DNA from 4 places in the Streptomyces sp. NBC_00425 genome. Region 1 is predicted to be linked to each of the others. Evidence: riboswitches for the same ligand, from Rfam matches in the RefSeq annotation. Region 1 holds a riboswitch; each other region holds the start of a gene.
The links. Region 1 has a riboswitch for S-adenosylmethionine ahead of thrC (threonine synthase). Riboswitches for the same ligand answer to the same signal wherever they lie in the genome.
Positions count from the first base shown of each region.

Region 2: it holds a riboswitch for S-adenosylmethionine, as region 1 does, so the genes downstream of both, OHS82_RS01875 (amino acid ABC transporter permease) here and thrC (threonine synthase) in region 1, are expected to answer to the same signal.
Region 3: it holds a riboswitch for S-adenosylmethionine, as region 1 does, so the genes downstream of both, OHS82_RS01925 (putative leader peptide) here and thrC (threonine synthase) in region 1, are expected to answer to the same signal.
Region 4: it holds a riboswitch for S-adenosylmethionine, as region 1 does, so the genes downstream of both, OHS82_RS30895 (aminotransferase class V-fold PLP-dependent enzyme) here and thrC (threonine synthase) in region 1, are expected to answer to the same signal.

Region 1 covers NZ_CP107928.1:5,342,469-5,346,673, forward strand. The annotation lists gene OHS82_RS23130 (alpha,alpha-trehalose-phosphate synthase (UDP-forming)) at 1-970, opposite strand, end outside; gene OHS82_RS23135 (glucosyl-3-phosphoglycerate synthase) at 1,100-2,044, opposite strand; SAM riboswitch class I at 2,210-2,365, shown strand; gene thrC (threonine synthase) at 2,384-3,682, shown strand; gene OHS82_RS23145 (MoaD/ThiS family protein) at 3,679-3,954, shown strand.
Region 2 covers NZ_CP107928.1:429,129-433,333, forward strand. The annotation lists gene OHS82_RS01870 (amino acid ABC transporter ATP-binding protein) at 1-659, opposite strand, end outside; gene OHS82_RS01875 (amino acid ABC transporter permease) at 656-1,636, opposite strand; SAM riboswitch class IV at 1,972-2,080, opposite strand; gene OHS82_RS01880 (LLM class flavin-dependent oxidoreductase) at 2,553-3,878, opposite strand; gene OHS82_RS01885 (aliphatic sulfonate ABC transporter substrate-binding protein) at 3,875-4,205, opposite strand, start outside.
Region 3 covers NZ_CP107928.1:439,822-444,026, forward strand. The annotation lists gene OHS82_RS01910 (NtaA/DmoA family FMN-dependent monooxygenase) at 1-619, shown strand, start outside; gene OHS82_RS01915 (LLM class F420-dependent oxidoreductase) at 724-1,644, shown strand; gene OHS82_RS01920 (DUF1684 domain-containing protein) at 1,714-2,538, shown strand; SAM riboswitch class IV at 2,627-2,741, shown strand; gene OHS82_RS01925 (putative leader peptide) at 2,777-2,893, shown strand; gene OHS82_RS01930 (ABC transporter substrate-binding protein) at 3,195-4,205, shown strand, end outside.
Region 4 covers NZ_CP107928.1:7,043,134-7,047,338, reverse strand. The annotation lists gene OHS82_RS30905 (rhomboid family intramembrane serine protease) at 1-235, shown strand, start outside; gene OHS82_RS30900 (Lrp/AsnC family transcriptional regulator) at 232-513, shown strand; gene OHS82_RS30895 (aminotransferase class V-fold PLP-dependent enzyme) at 606-1,970, opposite strand; SAM riboswitch class IV at 2,151-2,267, opposite strand; gene trpD (anthranilate phosphoribosyltransferase) at 2,343-3,407, opposite strand; gene qcrB (cytochrome bc1 complex cytochrome b subunit) at 3,554-4,205, opposite strand, start outside.

The sequences.
Region 1 (4,205 bases):
GGTAGACGGCGAGGTCCTGGCGGGAGGGGTAGGCGAAGGCCACGTGGACGACGCGTTCGCGCCACTGCGGGTGGTCGTCGAGCAGCTGCCGGTAGGCCAGGAGCCCGCGCACGATGTTCTTGGACAGCTCGGTGCGGTCCACGCGGACGATCGCCTTGCGCCCCTCGCCGATCTCCTCGCGCAGGGACGCCATGCGCTCCTCGACGTCCGGCCGGTGCGAGCGCTCGCGCAGGAAGTCTGCGTCCGCGCCGAGCCCGTGCACGCCCACCTCGGTGCCGCCCAGGCCCCCGGTGGACTGCTCGCAGCACGCGGTGAAGGCGTCCGCCCAGCGCCGGGTGAGGAAGCCCAGCCGGTCCGCTCCGAGCATGCCTCGCAGCAGCTGCTCACGGATGTCCCGCGGGAGCAGGGCGAAGTAGTCCGTGGGCGCCCAGGGCGTGTGCGAGAAGTGCCCGATCCGCAGGTCGGGACGGAGTTCGCGGAGCATGCCGGGGACGAGGCACAGGTGGTAGTCCTGGACCAGCACGGCCGCGCCGTCCGCCGCCTCCTGCGCGAGCGCCTCGGCGAAGGCCCGGTTGTACGTCTCGTACGAGGCCCACTGGCGGCGGAACTCCGCGTCGAAGACCGGCTCCAGCGGGGTCTGGTACAGCAGGTGGTGGACGAACCAGAGCACCGAGTTGGCGATGCCGTTGTACGCGTCGGCGTGCACGTCGGCGGGGACGGGCAGCATGCGCACGCCCTCCTCGCCGACCCCGCGCCGGACCGCCTCGCGGTCGCCGTCGGAGAGCGCCGAGCACACCCAGAGGGCGCCCGCGTCGGGTCCGATGGCCGACAGGCCGGAGACCAGTCCGCCGCCGCCGCGTTTGGCGTGCAGCGAGCCGTCCTCGCGTACCTCGTAGGAGACCGGACCGCGGTTGGACGCGACCAGCACCTCGGCACCCCGGGCGGCAGACGTGTCGTGCGTGGAAGCCATACGCCTCAACCTAGCCCGCTCTGTAAACGCTCAAACGTACGGTCGCGCTGCGTGGAGGGGTCGTATCCGGCCGTATCCGGCCGTGTCGCCGCTGCCGCCGCCCTGCGCACGAGACCGGGTGCGTCGTGCTCAGGCCACCCTGCGTCGCGCGTACTCCGCGATGTCCGTCATCGGGGGGCGTTCCTCCGTGTCGACGGAGTAGGTGTGCGGCTCGAAGCCGTCCGGGCCGCGCTCGAACTGGGTGAGGGCGGGGCGGACGAGATGGCCGCGGGCCAGCCGCAGCTGGGCGGTGCGGTAGATCGCCGCCGCCATCCGGCCCAGCGCCTGACCGTCCTGGTGACGGTGCTTGCGCACGCCGACGTCGACCTGGGCGAGGGCGTCGAGGCCCACCAGGTGCAGGGCGTCGACCAGCATGCCCAGTTCCACGCCGTACCCCACGGGGAAGGGCAGCTGCTCCAGCAGGCTCCGGCGGGCCGCGTACTCGCCGCCGAGCGGCTGCACGAACCCGGCGAGCTGCGGCCAGTGCATGTTGAGCAGGGGGCGGGCCATCAGCTCGGTGACCCGTCCGCCCTGACCGGCCGCGGCGCCCAGCGGACGGTCGTACATGGCCTTGACCAGGTCCACGCCCGGATCGGTGAGCAGCGGGCCGACGATCCCCGAGACGAAGTCGGAGGAGAACTCCCGCAGGTCGGCGTCGATGAAGCAGACCACGTCCCCGCGGGTGACCAGCAGCGAACGCCACAGCACCTCGCCCTTGCCGGGCACGGCGGGCAGGCGGGGGAGTATCTCGTCGCGGTGGACGACACGCGCGCCCGCCGCCGCGGCGACCTCGGACGTGCGGTCGGTCGATCCGGAGTCGACGACGACGATCTCGTCGACGAGCGGGACCTGCTGCATGAGGTCGTGGCGGATCACGGCGACGATCTCGCCGACCGTCTCCTCCTCGTTGAGCGCGGGCAGCACGACGCTCACCGACTGGCCCGTGCGCTGTTTGGCGGCGAGAATCCGGTGCAGTGGGCGGTCCGTCAGGGACCAGGAACGGGTGCTCAGCCAGCGCTCGACTTCTTCCAGCACGTCGGCGGCTCCTCTGCGTTCTCTCGGCGAGTACGGTCCTGCGTGATCCATCTCGCGGTTCGGACGACTATCTCAACTGTCCTGGCCTTCGGTTACAGTCTTGAACAACGCGGGTGACCATCGCATGTCAGGGTCGTCGGCGTACACAGATCAACAACCGAATACCGCTCATCCAGAGGGGCAGAGGGACACGGCCCGATGAAGCCCCGGCAACCCTCCAGTCGGTTCTCGTAGATCAGTGTTGATCGTTCAGCGAGGCTCCCGGCTCGGGAAGGTGCCAAATCCGTCTCACGGCGAAGTGCGTCGTGAGGAAGATGAGGAGAAAGGGCCTCGCCTCACATGGCTGCGCAGACTGTTGCAAGCACCACGGACTCCACGACCCCCGCTGTCGACCTCGGTCCGGCCACCGCGTTGAGCTGCCGCGAGTGCGGCCACCGCGTCCCCCTCGGTCCGGTCTTCGCGTGCGAGGAGTGTTTCGGCCCGCTCGAGATCGCGTACGACTTCTCCTCCTACGACACGGAGAAGCTGCGGGGGCGCATCGAGGCGGGACCCGCGAACATCTGGCGCTACGCGCCGCTGCTGCCGGTCCCGGCGGACGTGGCCGACAAGCCGAACATCAACCCCGGCTGGACCAAGCTCGTGCAGGCCGACAACCTCGCCCGCGAGCTGGGCGTCGACGTCGGCAGGCTCTTCGTCAAGGACGACTCCGGCAACCCGACCCACTCCTTCAAGGACCGGGTCGTCGCCCAGGCCATCGAGGCCGCCCGCGCGTTCGGCTTCACCACGCTCTCCTGCTCCTCCACCGGCAACCTGGCCGGCGCCGTGGGCGCCGCCGCGGCCCGCGCCGGGTTCCGCTCGTGCGTGTTCATCCCGCACGACCTGGAGCAGGGCAAGGTCGTCATGGCCGCGATCTACGGCGGCGAGCTCGTCGGCATCGAGGGCAACTACGACGACGTCAACCGCTTCTGCTCCGAGCTCATCGGCGACCCGGCGGGCGAGGGCTGGGGCTTCGTCAACGTCAACCTGCGGCCGTACTACGCCGAGGGCTCGAAGACGCTGGCGTACGAGATCTGCGAGCAGCTCGGCTGGCAGCTGCCCGACCAGCTGGTGGTGCCCATCGCGTCCGGCTCCCAGCTCACGAAGATCGACAAGGGCCTGCAGGAGCTGATCAAGCTCGGGCTGGTCGAGGACAGGCCGTACAAGATCTTCGGCGCGCAGGCGGAGGGCTGCTCCCCGGTGTCCGTCGCCTACAAGGCCGGGCACGACGTGGTCCGCCCCCAGAAGCCGAACACCATCGCCAAGTCGCTGGCCATCGGCAACCCGGCGGACGGCCCGTACGTCCTCGACATCGCGCGGCGGACCGGCGGCGCGGTGGAGGACGTGAACGACGAGCAGGTCGTCGACGCGATCAAGCTGCTGGCGCGCACCGAGGGCATCTTCGCGGAGACGGCAGGCGGCGTGACCGTGGGCGTGACGAAGAAGTTGATCGAGAACGGTCTGCTGGACCCGACGAAGACCACCGTCGTCCTGAACACCGGCGACGGCCTGAAGACCCTGGACGCGGTGGCCGGCACCGGACTCACCGCGACCATCCGCCCGAACCTGGACTCTTTCCGAGAGGCTGGCCTCGCATCATGAGCGTCACTGTTCGCATCCCGACCATCCTGCGCACCTACACCGGCGGCCGGGCCGAGGTCTCGGCCGAGGGCGCGACCCTCGGCGAGGTCATCTCCGACCTGGAGAAGAACCACACCGGCATCGCCGCGCGCGTCCTGGACGACCAGGGCAAGCTGCGCCGGTTCGTCAACGTGTACGTGAACGACGACGACGTCCGTTTCGAGCAGGGTCTCGAGACGGCGACTCCGGCCGGCGCCGGCATCTCGATCATTCCGGCCGTCGCAGGTGGCTGACCGCTGGTCAGTACCCGCCGGTAGTAACCGTCGGTAACAGCGATTACCGAGAGTTCATCGAATTGCCCTCTCCGCGATAGAAGCGGAGGGGGCAATTCAGAGTGGTTGAGCGCGGTACAGTTGGGGAACCCGGTCCTGATCACCGGTTCCGGAGCCTTTTATTTCCGCCCGTGCCCGACAAGAAGCAGCCAAAGTACGCGCTGCTTTCGTGGCTTTTGTGGCTTTCGCGGGGCCCGACTTGCCCTGAATTC
Region 2 (4,205 bases), 4.9 Mb from region 1:
AGGTCCTTGATGACGGCGAGGACCTCGCCGACGAGTTCGGGGTCCAGGGCGGAGGTGGGTTCGTCGAAGAGGATCACACCCGGACGGAGGGCGAGTGCGCGGGCGATGGCGACGCGCTGCTGCTGGCCGCCGGACAGCTGGCGCGGGTAGGCGCCGGTCCTGTCGGCGAGGCCGACCCGGTCGAGGAGTTCGCGGGCGAGTTTCTGGGCCTCCGACTTGGAGAGCCTCCCCGTGGCGACCGGGGCGGCGGCCACGTTGTCCAGAACGGTCAGGTGGGGGAACAGGTTGAAGTTCTGGAAGACGAAGCCGATCCGGCCGCGCTGGGTGAGGATGGCCCGCTCGCTCAGCTCCTTCAGCCTCCCCCGGCCTTGGGCCGGGGGGACCCCCGTCTGCCTTCGGTCGCCGTGCCGCTTCACGCCGATCAGCTCGCCGTTGATGCTGACGTGGCCGATCTCGGGCTTCTCCAGGTGGTTGATGACCCGCAGCAGGGTGGACTTGCCGGAGCCGGAAGGGCCCAGGATGACGGTGACCTCGCCGGGGCGGACGGTCAGGTCGACGCCGTCCAGTACCCGGTGGGCGCCGTACCACTTGTGCACGTTGTGCACCTCGACGGTGGCGGGCTCGACGTCCGCCAGGGCTTCGAGCGTTTCGGCGGTCATACGGCGGCCTCCCGGCGGATACGGGCCCGCAGGTCGGTCAGACCGGTGCGGAGCTTCTGCAGCGGCGTCGGCGGCAGGCTGCGGGTGGCACCGCGGGCGTAGTGCCGCTCGACGTAGAACTGGACGACGGAGACGACGCTGGTCAGGATCAGGTACCAGACGGTGACGACCAGCAGCAGCGGCACGGTGTCGCCGGGGTAGGTGGAGCCCATGGTCTGCGCGGAGCCGAACAGGTCGAGCAGGGAGACGTAGAAGACCAGCGAGGTGCCCTTGATGAGGCCGATGAGCTGGTTGACGTAGTTCGGGATGATCGAGCGCAGCGCCTGCGGGAAGACGATCCTGCGGAACTGGTAGCCCTTGGGCAGGCCGAGCGCCGCGGCCGCCTCGTGCTGCCCCTGGTCGACGGAGAGGATGCCGCCGCGGACCACCTCGGCCGCATAGGCGGCCTCGTTGAGACTGAGGCCTATGACGGCGACGACCATGTCGGTGGCCAGTCTCGACTCGTCGAAGGAGAAGAAGGCCGGGCCGAAAGGGATGCCGACGCTCAATGTCGCGTACAGGGCGCTGAAGTTGTAGAGGAAGATCAGCACGACGATGAGCGGGATGGAACGCAGCGCCCAGACGTAGGTCCAGCTGGCCGCGCGCAGCACCGGGCTCTTCGAGAGCCGGCCCAGTGCGAGCACGATGCCGCCGACAAGGCCCAGCACCGCGCTGTAGGCGGTGACTTCGAGCGTGATGACCAGTCCGTCGAGGATGGTCGGCCGCAGGAACCAGTACCCCCAGCGGTCCCACTGGTAGAAGGGGTTGGTGACCAGTCCGTGCACGAACTGAGCGATCAGGACCAGGACGACCGAGGTGACGATCCAACGGCCTGGCCTCCGCAGCGGACGAACTCGCTGTGCAATGAGGGACTTTGACGGATCGTCGGTGATCGTCGTCTCGGCGAGGGTGACGGTGGCACCAGGGGGTTCACTCATGATGGGCTCCGGCTGGGTGGGAACATCCCGGAAGCACGGCGGCATGCGGCGGCGCACACGACGGCGGGGGTACCGGGGGGCAGGAAGGACAACGGCACACCGTGGGCGCGGTGTTCGTCAGGAAGTGCGGGGGCTGCGGGGGCTGCGGGGAGGTGTCAGCCCCGACAGCGGGCACGGCCCGGTGCGGTACACAGTGCGCTGCTCACGCGGAGAAGGTCGACGGCCCGGTCGGCGACGAACAGGTTCGCGTACGACGGCACGCAGCCCTGGGAGCGGCGTGCGGCCGTCCTGGGAGCTGCGTACATGGTGTCACCGTCACTGTTCCGGCCCCAGGGGCCTCGCGCTTACCGAAACTTCATCGGCCGGGTCGTCACCTGGGGCACCCCACCGCGGTGGGAGGGTTGCCGGTCAGCAAGCCAGGGCTTGTCGCTGACGCTCATGACCTTTCTGGACGGTAGTTAAGACAACGGCCCGAACATTTGTCAACGCCGGTCCAACAGGTGGAAAGGCCGGCGAGTGCGGTGGCGGCGTTCGATGCCGCCGAGGTCGAGGCGGCCGCCCGAAGGCCGGTCGGGCGACGAGGCGGCGGCGTCCGGGTGGCTGCGGTGCACGGTGTCGAGTCGGACCAGTACGACCCACGACTCGACGTCGGTCGTCGGGACGCGGCGACGGTGGCGCCGGACGAGTCGGCACGGGTTGACGTGCCGATGAGCAGCGCGTCCGTCGGGCAGTACGCCTCGCGCTGGAACCAGGTCTGGCATCTGTCCTGTCGCACGGTCACCGGAACGCCGTCCGGTGTCCCCAGATCGAGCCCGGCCACCGCGGTGAAGCCGTCTTCGTCGGTTTTGCGGAGCCCTCGACCCGCCACGCGGGCGGACTCCCGCCGCTCCGGAAAGCGGCGGGAGTCGCGAGCGGGTCAGCCATGGAACTGGTTCGCCGGGACCGGGAGCCCGTAGTGCTCGCGCAGTGTCGTGCCTTCGTACTCCTCGCGGAACAGCCCCTTGCCGCGCAGGATCGGCAGTACGTGCTCGACGAAGGCTGCGAGGCCCGACGGCAGGGCGGGAGCCATGATGTTGAACCCGTCCGCGGCACCACCCTCGAACCAGGCGATGATGGTCTGCGCGATCTGCTCGGGCGTGCCGACGAACTCGAAGTGGCCGCGCCCGCCGCCGAGCCGGGAGATGATCTGCCGGACCGTCAGCTGCTCGCGCACCGCGAGATCGATGATCAGGTCGGAGCGGCTCTGCGAGCCTTCCAGCTGCGGCCTGGCGAGGATGAACTCCGGCAGGGGCTCGTCGAGCGCGAAGGCCGAGGGCTCGGTCTCGAACACGGCAGCCAGCTGGCGCAGCCCGTACTCCGGGACGCGCAGCTCGTCGAACTGCCGCGCAAGCGCCCGGGCCTCCTCCTCGGTCGACCCGATGTACGGGACGATGCCGGGCAGGACGATCACGCCCTGCGGGTCGCGGCCCGCGGCCCTGGTCCGTGCCTTGATGTCGGCGTAGAAGGCGGCCGCGCGCTCGTACGTGGTGTGGGCGGTGAAGATGGCCTCGGCGTGGCGGGCCGCGAAGTCCTTGCCGTCCTCCGAGGAGCCGGCCTGGACGAGCAGCGGGTAACCCTGCGGCGGGCGCTCGACGTTGAGCGGGCCTGCCACCTTGAAGTACCTGCCCTGGTGGCCGAGCCGGTGCAGCCGCTCGGGGTGGGCGTAGCGTCCGGTGGTCCTGTCCGCGACGACGGCCTCGGACTCCCAACTGTCCCACAGCGCCTTGGCGACCTTCAGGAACTCGTCGGCCCTGGCGTAGCGTTCGGCGTGGCCTGGGCGGTTGTCGAGGCCGAAGTTGGCTGCCTCGTCCGCCCCTGCCGAAGTGACGATGTTCCAGCCGGCCCGGCCGCCGCTGACGTGGTCGACGGAGGCGAGCCGACGGGCGAGGTTGTACGGCTCGTTGTACGTCGACGACACGGTAGCGATGAGGCCGATCCTGCTCGTCGCCTGGGACAGCGCGGTCAGCAGGGTCAGCGGCTCGAGCTGGCCCGGCGGCCGGAACTCGCCGGTGCCGATGAGGGCGGGGCCGTCCGCGAGGAACAGCGAGTCGAACTTGGCGCTCTCGGCCAGCTGCGCCAGCTCGATCCAGTGCCGCAGGTCGAAGTCCGCCCGGGGATTGCTGTGCTGGAGGCGCCACGCCGCCTCGTGGTGGCCCGCCTCCATGAGGAAGGCGTTGAGGTGGAGCCGCCGTGGCGCGCTCATGGGGTCACCTTCAGCTGGGAGCTGTCGTAACCGGCCGGGAGGAGGTTGTCGGTGATCGACTTGACGTCGACCTTCTTGGTGATCTGACCCGCCTCCAGGAAGGCGTCGGCGAGCTTCTGCTCCAGCTCGATGTCCGACTGCTCCACCGGAGTCACCCGGTTCGAGTAGGCGGCCAGGGACGCCTTGGCGTCGGCCAGTGGGATGCCCTGCTCCTTCGAGAGCGCCTGCGCGTACTTGTCGGGGTTCTTGACACCCCAGGCGAACTCCCGTGACAGCCTCTTCAGGACGTCCCTGAGAGCGGCACGCTTGGTCTTGTCCTTCAGCGAC
Region 3 (4,205 bases), 4.9 Mb from region 1:
CATCCGCACCCGCCTGCGCGCCGTCGGCCGACCCGACGACGACCTGAGGATCCTGCCCGGCACCGAGATCATCATCGGCGCCACCGAGGAGGAGGCTCAGGAGAAGAAGCGCTGGATACGGTTCCAACAGGTCACTCCCGCAACGGCATTGGGGATCGCCGGGCTGCTGTGGGGCATCGACCTGTCCGACCGCGACGCCGACGGGCCACTGCCCGAGGAGGATCCGGTCGTCGCCGAGAACGACGGCTCCTTCGGGGCGCGGCGCATCGCCGACCCGCGCACGGTCGTGGCCGAATGGCGGGCGAAGGCGGAGACACACGGCTGGTCGCTGCGCGAGACCGTCATCGCACTCGGCCCGCAGCGCGGGCACGTCGGCACTCCGTCCGGCCTGGCCGACAAGTTCGCCCACTTCGTGCGGCACGGCGCGGTCGACGGCTTCAACGTCACGCCCTTCCTCGTCCCCGACGGCCTCGACGACATCGTCGACCTGCTCGTCCCGGAACTGCAGGAACGCGGCATCTACCGCACCGAGTACACCGGCACCACCCTGCGCGAGAACCTCGGCCTGCGCGGACCCCTCACGCACCGGACCGCGCGGGACCGGCGGCAGGCGGGCTGAACACCGGGATGCTTCTTCGACTCAGGACTGAGTACACATGAATGACAAGAACCTGTCACACACGGACCGGAATGCCGGTTCGCCCGACGCCGGTTGTGACTGACATGACTGTTGGAGTAGCGCTCAACGCGTCCGACGCGCCGAACCAGGTCGACGCCACCGTGCAACTGGCCCAGGAGGCCGCCGGCGCCGGCCTGCGGTCGGCCTGGTTCGGGCAGACCTTCGGTGCGGACTCACCCCAGCTCGCGGCGATCGTCGGGCGGGAAGTGCCCGGACTGCAGGTCGGCACCTCCGCGATCCCCGTCTTCGGCCGCCACCCGCTGCTGGTCTCCAGCCAGGCCCAGACCGCCCAGGCCGCGACCCACGGCCGGTACCACCTCGGTCTGGCCCTGGGCACGAAACTGCTGACGGAGGGCTTCGGCCTGCCCTTCGAACGCCCCATCGCCCGGCTGCGTGAATTCCTCACCGCCCTGCGGCAGTTGACCGAGACCGGCACGGCCGACTTCCACGGCGAGCTGCTCACCGCCACCACCCCGCTCTCGGCGCGCGTAACGGGTGCCGAGAGCGGCGTCCCCTTGCTGGTCGCCGCGATGGGGCCGCAGGCGCTGCGGGTCAGCGGTGAGCTGGCGGACGGGATCCTGCCCTACCTGGCGGGTCCGCGCGCCCTGGCGGAGCACATCGTGCCCGCCGTGACCGCCGCGGCCGAGGCCGCCGGCCGCCCCGCGCCCAGGATCGTGGCCCTGGTACCCGGCGTGGTCACCGACGACGTGGACGCGGTACGGGCGACGGCCACCGAGAACCTCGCGTTCTACGAACAGATCCCGTCCTACGCCCGGGTCATCGAGCTCTCCGGCGGCCGGCGGGCCGGCGACCTGGCCGTGATCGGGGACGAGAAGACCGTCGAGGCCGAGGTACGCCGTTACCGCGACGCCGGCGCCACCGAGGTCGTGTTCTCGGCCACCGAGATCGCGGGCGAAGCCCACCGCCGACGCACCTGGCGACTCCTAGGCGACCTGGCCCGCTGAGCACACCGGTAGAGCGGACGGCCCGACCGGCCCCCTGCACCCCTGCACCCCCGTGACGAAGGAGAACCCGTGACCACAGAGGCCACCGCGACCGACTTCCATGCCTTCACCGAGAGTTGGCTGGAGTGGTACCGCGCCCAGGAGGCCCGGCTCGCCGACCCGCACGGGTTCCTGGCGATCACCGGCCTGCACTGGCTCGACGACCGGCCCCAGCGTTTCCCGGACGCGCCCGGTGCGTGGCGCACCGGCCCCGACGGAGTCGTCGTAGACCTCGACGACGGCGAGGAACTGGTCGTCGACGGAAAGCCGGTGCGCGGTGAACACCGCTTCGGCGTCCTTCCCGAGCGTGGGGGCGCCGACGCCGTCTGGGGGGACGCCGTCATCGAGGTCGCCAAGCGCGGCGGCAACGACATCGTGCGCCCCCGACACCCGGACGCACCGCTGCGCACGGCCTTCACCGGAACGCCCGCCTACGCCCCCGACCCGCGCTGGGCGGTCACGGGCCGCTACATCCCCTTCGACACGCCACGACCGACCACCGTGGGCGCCGCCGTGGAAGGTCTTGAGCATGTGTACGACGCTCCGGGCAGGATCGAGTTCGAGCTGGACGGACGCCAGCTGTCCCTGACCGCGTTCCCCGGCCATGGTGCGGGCCGGCTGATGGTGCTGTTCACCGACGCGACCTCCGGAGTCACCACCTACGCCGCCAACCGGTCGCTCGCCCTGGAGCCACCCGCCACCGACGGCACGGTCGTCCTGGACTTCAACCGGGCCGCGAACCTGCCGTGCGCCTACACGGACCTGGCCACCTGCCCGCTGCCTCCGGCCGAGAACCGGCTGCCGGTGTCCGTCGAGGCCGGCCTGAAGATCCCCCGCGAGCGCGGCGGTTCCTGAGCTCGACAAGGTGCCGGTCCAACTGCCCCTGCAAGGCGTCGCTTTCCGGCATTGACCTACGACAAGAACCCTCCGTACGATCACGAACGGCATCGAGTGTCAGCGTCAAGCCCTGGCTCGCTGACCGGCAACCCTCCCGCGCGGTGGGGTGCTCCAGGTGAAAGCCCGGCGGGGATCACCGATGATCTCCGCAAGCGCGTGGCCCCGTGACCGGGGCCGGAACATGTGGAGGACCGACATGCGGCACGGTGGTGCCCCAAGCGCCCGCCTCGCGGGCGTCACCGTGTTCTCCCGGCTCTCGCGTCGGCGCCACATCGACCTCAAGCGCTCGGCCAGCTGTCTCTGTCGGGCCTGACGGGCCTTCCCGCCGCTGGTCGCGGCACGGCGCCGGCCGTCGTCGCACCCGCCTGCGCCTGATCTCCGTCTGTCTGTGAGCTCCGTCTGTCTGTGAGCTCCGTCTGTTCTTGAGCTCCGTCTGTTCTTGAGCTCCGTCTGTTCTTGAGCTCCGTCTGTTCTTGAGCTCCGTTTCCCCTGATCCCTGTCTGTCCAGCGCTCCCCCGGCACCGGCGGCGTCGCTCGGCCGGGGCCGCACGCCCACGTCCGGCCATGCCTCGTACGGCTTCCGTGCCGGGTGACACGAGTAGGAGAAGCCCTCCGTGAATGCACTTCCCGATGTCAGATCCGCCCGGTGGGCGGCGCTGGCCGCCCTTGTCACCACCAGTGTTCTGCTGACCGCCTGTGGCTCCGGTGGCGGCGATGCCGGCAGCGGCACCGGGCAGCCCGGGTCCGGCGGCACCCTGACCTTCGCGGTGGGCTCGGACGCCGGCTGCGTGGATCCGCAGCAGGTCGCCAGCAACGAGACCATCTATTCGGTGCGCCAGATCGTGGACTCCCTGACGGACCAGGACCCCAGGACCGGCAAGATCGTGCCGTGGTTGGCGAAGAGCTGGGACATCAGCTCCGACACCACGACATTCACCTTCCATCTACGCTCGGGCGTCACCTTCAGCGACGGGTCGAAGCTGACCGCTCAGGTGGTCAAGGACAACTTCGACGCGGTGCCGAAGCTCGGCGCTCTGGGGGCCCTGGCCGAGGGCTACCTGAGCGGCGTCAAGAGCACCACCGCGGTGGACCCGCTCACCGTCAAGGTGACCTTCGGCCAGCCCAACGCCCAGTTCCTGCAGGCGACTTCGACGCACTCGCTGGGCATCGAGTCGTCGGCGAGCGTCAAGAAGACCCCGCAGCAGAAGTGCAGTGACGGGGTGATCGGGTCGGGGCCCTTCGTACTGAAGCAGTACGTGCAGAACCAGTCGCTCACTCTCGCCAAGCGCGCCGGATACGCCTGGGGTTCCTCGCTGTGGACCAAGAAGGGCGAGGCGTACCTGGACAAGCTGGTCTTCAGGGTCGTACCGGAAGCGGGGGTGCGAGCCGGCAGTCTCCAGTCCGGCCAGGTCGACGCGACCAGCAGCGTCGGCAGGGCCAACGAGGCCGCGCTCAGGGGCGGTCAGGTCACCCTCCAGCGGCGGGCCAACCCCGGCGTCGTGTTCGGCCTCGCGTTCAACAACTCACGGCCGGTCCTCAAGGATGCCAAGGCGCGCCAGGCGATCCTGTTCGCCATCGACCGGCAGCAGATCGCCGACACCGTATTCCCCACCGGCACTCAGGCG
Region 4 (4,205 bases), 1.7 Mb from region 1:
GCCCTTCTGGGCGGCCGTGCAGTGGATGGCGGCGGGACAGGCGCCCAGGGGCCCGGGGGTGGCCTATCTGGCGCACCTGGTGGGCTTCGGCCTGGGGCTCCTCTACGCGTGGGCGCGTTTCGGGATCGGGAAGGGTCCGCCGGGCCGCCCGGGAAGGGCGGCGGCCGGCGACAGGCGGGCGGCTAGAGTGAGGGCCGCCCCAGCTCCGGCCTCCGAGGGAGAGAACCAGCCGTGATCACCGCGATCGTCCTCATCAAGACCAGCGTGGACCGGATCCCCGAGATCGCCGAGCGGATCGCCTCGCTGGAGTCCGTGAGCGAGGTCTTCTCCGTGACGGGGACCTACGACCTCATCGCGATGGTCCGGGTGAAGCAGCACGAGGACCTCGCCGAGGTCATCCCGGGCAGCATCAGCAAGATCCCCGGGGTCGAGGGGACGGACACCCACGTCGCGTTCCGCACGTACTCGCAGCACGACCTCGAGGCGGCGTTCGCCATCGGCCTGGACTCGTAGACTCCGCGGGTCGGGCGCCCGGCCGCGCAGCTCCCCGCGCCCCTGAGGGGGTTTCCCCACCGGGACGCAGGGGCGCCGCGTGGTCGGCGGGGTCAGTCCACCGCCGGGACGCAGCGGCCGTCCTCCGTGCGGTACCGCCACTTCGCGCCGTCGGTCACCAGCTCGCGGACCGCGGTCACGAAGCGTTCGACGTGCTCGTCGGGGGTGCCCGCGCCGAAGCTCACCCGGATGGCGTTGAGGGACCTCTCGCCCGGAGCCGCGTCGGGGGCGCCGCACTCGCCCTGCGCCTCGGGGGCGCCGCCCAGGAGGGTGCGGACCAGGGGGTGGGCGCAGAAGAGGCCGTCGCGGACGCCGATGCCGTACTCGGCGGACAGGGCCGCGGCGAAGTGGGAGCTGTTCCAGCCCTCGACGACGAAGGAGATCACGCCGACGCGCGGGGCGTCGTCGCCGAAGAGGGACAGGACCCGGACCTCCGGGACCTCCGCGAGGCCGGTGCGCACCTTCTCGATCAGGTGCCGCTCCCGTGCGACCAGGGCGTCGAAGCCGGCCTCGGTGAGGGCCTTGCAGGCCGACGCGATGGAGTAGGCGCCGATCACGTTCGGGGAGCCGGCCTCGTGGCGGGCCGCGCTCTCGTGCCACTCCACGTCCACTCCCCCGTCCTCGCGCCGGGTGACCTTGCGGCTCGCGCCGCCGCCCGCGAGGTACGGGTCCGCCGCGACCAGCCAGTCCGCGCGGCCGGCCAGCACGCCGGAGCCGAAGGGGGCGTACAGCTTGTGGCCGGAGAACGCGATCCAGTCGACGTCGAGGTCCTGGACCGACACCGGGTGGTGCGGGGCCAGCTGGGCGGCGTCCAGGACGATCCGGGCGCCGTGGGCGTGCGCCGCCGCCGCGAGCTCGCGCACCGGCCACAGCTCACCGGTGACGTTCGAGGCGCCGGTGACGCAGACCAGCGCCGGGCCGTGCGGGTCCCGGGCGGCGAGGGCCCGCTCCAGGGTCTCCACGGCCTGGCCCGGGGTGCGCGGGGCGTCGAGGCAGGAGACCCGGGCGTCCTGCCAGGGCAGCAGCGAGGCGTGGTGCTCGGTCTCGAAGACGAAGACCTGGCAGTCGGCGGGCAGGGCGCGGGCCAGCAGGTTCAGGGAGTCCGTCGTCGAGCGGGTGAAGACCAGCTGGTCGTCGGGGCGGCAGTCGAGGAACTCGGCGACGGTCCTGCGGGCGTTCTCGAAGAGGTCCGTGGAGAGCTGGGAGAGGTAGCCGGCGCCGCGGTGCACGCTGCCGTAGTACGGGGCGTAGGCGGCGACGTCGTCCCAGACGCGCTGGAGGGCGGGGGCGCTGGCCGCGTAGTCGAGGGCCGCGTAGGCGACCTCGCCGCCGGTGACGAGCGGGACGGTGACATCCCGGCCCAGAACGTCCAGCGGGGCACAAACGGGGCGGGTGACGGCAGCGGTGGAGACGGACATGGCGAACTCCCGTGAGAGGAAAGGGGGAACCGCCGTGCGAGCGGACATGGCTCGAGCACGGAGGAAGGTGAAAGGGGGGTGCGGAGGCGGGGCTCTACGCCCTATCGCATTCGCTGGCTCACAGGAGACTCCCTCGGACGACCCAGGACCCCTGGCGTTCTCACTCGAAAGAGTGCGAGGGATCCGCGCTTGCCGTGGACCTCGTTGCCCACGACCTGGTCTTCACCCGGGGCACCCCGCCACGGACGGAGGGTTGCCGGACAGTCGGCCGGGGCCTCATGACTGTCACTCATGACCTGGTACAGGAACCTACGCGAGCCGATCACGGTCCCGCAACCCGTGTCCGGATGGCGGGACCGCGTCTCACGGCCGTCAGGCGTTGCTGGCCGCGACCCAGCGCTCCAGCGCCCGCTTGGCCGCACCGGAGTCGAGTGATTCCGCGGCCCGCGCCATGCCGGCCCGGATCTCCTCGGCCAGCGTCCCGCCGCCCGGTTCGAGCGCCACGAGCGCGGCCGCCGAGTTCAGCACGACGGCGTCGCGCACCGGGCCGCGCTCACCCTCCAGCAGACGGCGGGCGACCTCGGCGTTGTACGAGGGGTCCCCGCCCCGCAGGGCCTCCACCGGCACGAGGTCGAGACCGACGTCCCGCGGGTCGAAGGTCTCCTCGGTGACCTTGCCGTCGCGCACCACCCACACACGGGAGGTGGCCGTCGTGGTCAGCTCGTCGAGGCCGTCGTCGCCCCGGAAGACCAGGGACGAGTTGCCGCGTTCGGCGAAGACGCCCGCGACGACCGGCGCCATGAGCGGATCGGCGACGCCGACGGCCTGTGCCCGCACCTTGGCGGGGTTGGTCAGCGGGCCGAGGATGTTGAACACCGTGCGGATGCCCAACTGCCCGCGCGCCGCGCCGACATGACGCAGCGCCGGATGGAACTTGATCGCGAAGCAGAAGGTGATCCCGGCCTCCTGCGCCACCTCGGCCACCCGGCGCGGGGTCAGCTCCAGGTTGACGCCGAGCTTCTCCAGCACGTCCGAGGCGCCGGACGCGGAGGACGCGGCCCGGTTGCCGTGCTTGACGACCGTGGCGCCCGCACCGGCCACGACGATCGCCGACATCGTGGAGATGTTGACCGTCTTCGCGCCGTCGCCGCCCGTGCCGACGATGTCGACGGTCGGCCCCGGCACCTCGATCAGGTTGGCGTGCTCGTACATCGCCCGGACCAGCCCGTTGATCTCCTCGACGGTCTCGCCCTTGGCCCGCAGCGCCACCACGAACCCGGCGATCTGCGCGTCGGTGGCCTCGCCGCGCATGATCCGGTCCAGCGCCCAGAACGTGGCGTCCGCGCCTTGGTCGCGGCCGTACAGCAGACCGTTCAGCACCTCGGGCCAGGAACGGCCCGCCGCGGTGTCGCCTCCAGCGGGGGTCACAGCGCTCATCAGCCGCTCCTGGGTGTCGTACGGATCTTCCGTGGGTGCCGTGGAAGACGTGTGTGCCCACCCTATCCAGCCGACGGGCACGGCAAAGGGCCCCGTCCGACAACCGGACGGGGCCCTTTCACCGTGGCGTGGCGACGCCTCGACGATCAGTGGTGGCCGTGGCCGCTCGTGATCTCCTTGTACTCCTCGACGGTGGGCTTCGGGATCTGCTGGTCCTCGCCGAAGTACGCTCCGCTGATCTTGGCGCGGAGCTTCTCCTTGCCCGTCACCTTGCGCTCGACGCCGTTGTCGTCGACCGTGGCGCCGATCGCGGCCGGCTCGTACTGCTCGTGCGCCGTGAGCGTGTGCAGCTGCTCCTGGCTGAGCGGCTCGTGGATCTCGATGAACTCACCGTGCGGCAGGCGCTTGATGGTGCCGGTCTCCCGGCCGTGCAGCACCTTGTCCTTGTCGCGGCGCTGCAGACCGAGGCAGATCCGCTTGGTGAGGATGTACGCGAGGACCGGTCCGACGAAGAAGAAGATCCGGACGAACCAGGTGATCGAGTTGATCGACAGGTGGAAGTGGGTGGCCCACAGGTCGTTGCCACCGCCGACCAGCGTGATCATGTACATCGTGACCCAGGCGACGCCGAGCGCCGTACGGGTCGGCGCGTTGCGCGGGCGGTCCAGGATGTGGTGCTCGCGCTTGTCGCCGGTGATCCAGGACTCGATGAACGGGTAGAGCGCCAGCGCCGCGAGGACCACGCCGAACAGGACCAGCGGGATGAACACGCCCAGGACGAGCGTGTGACCCCAGAGG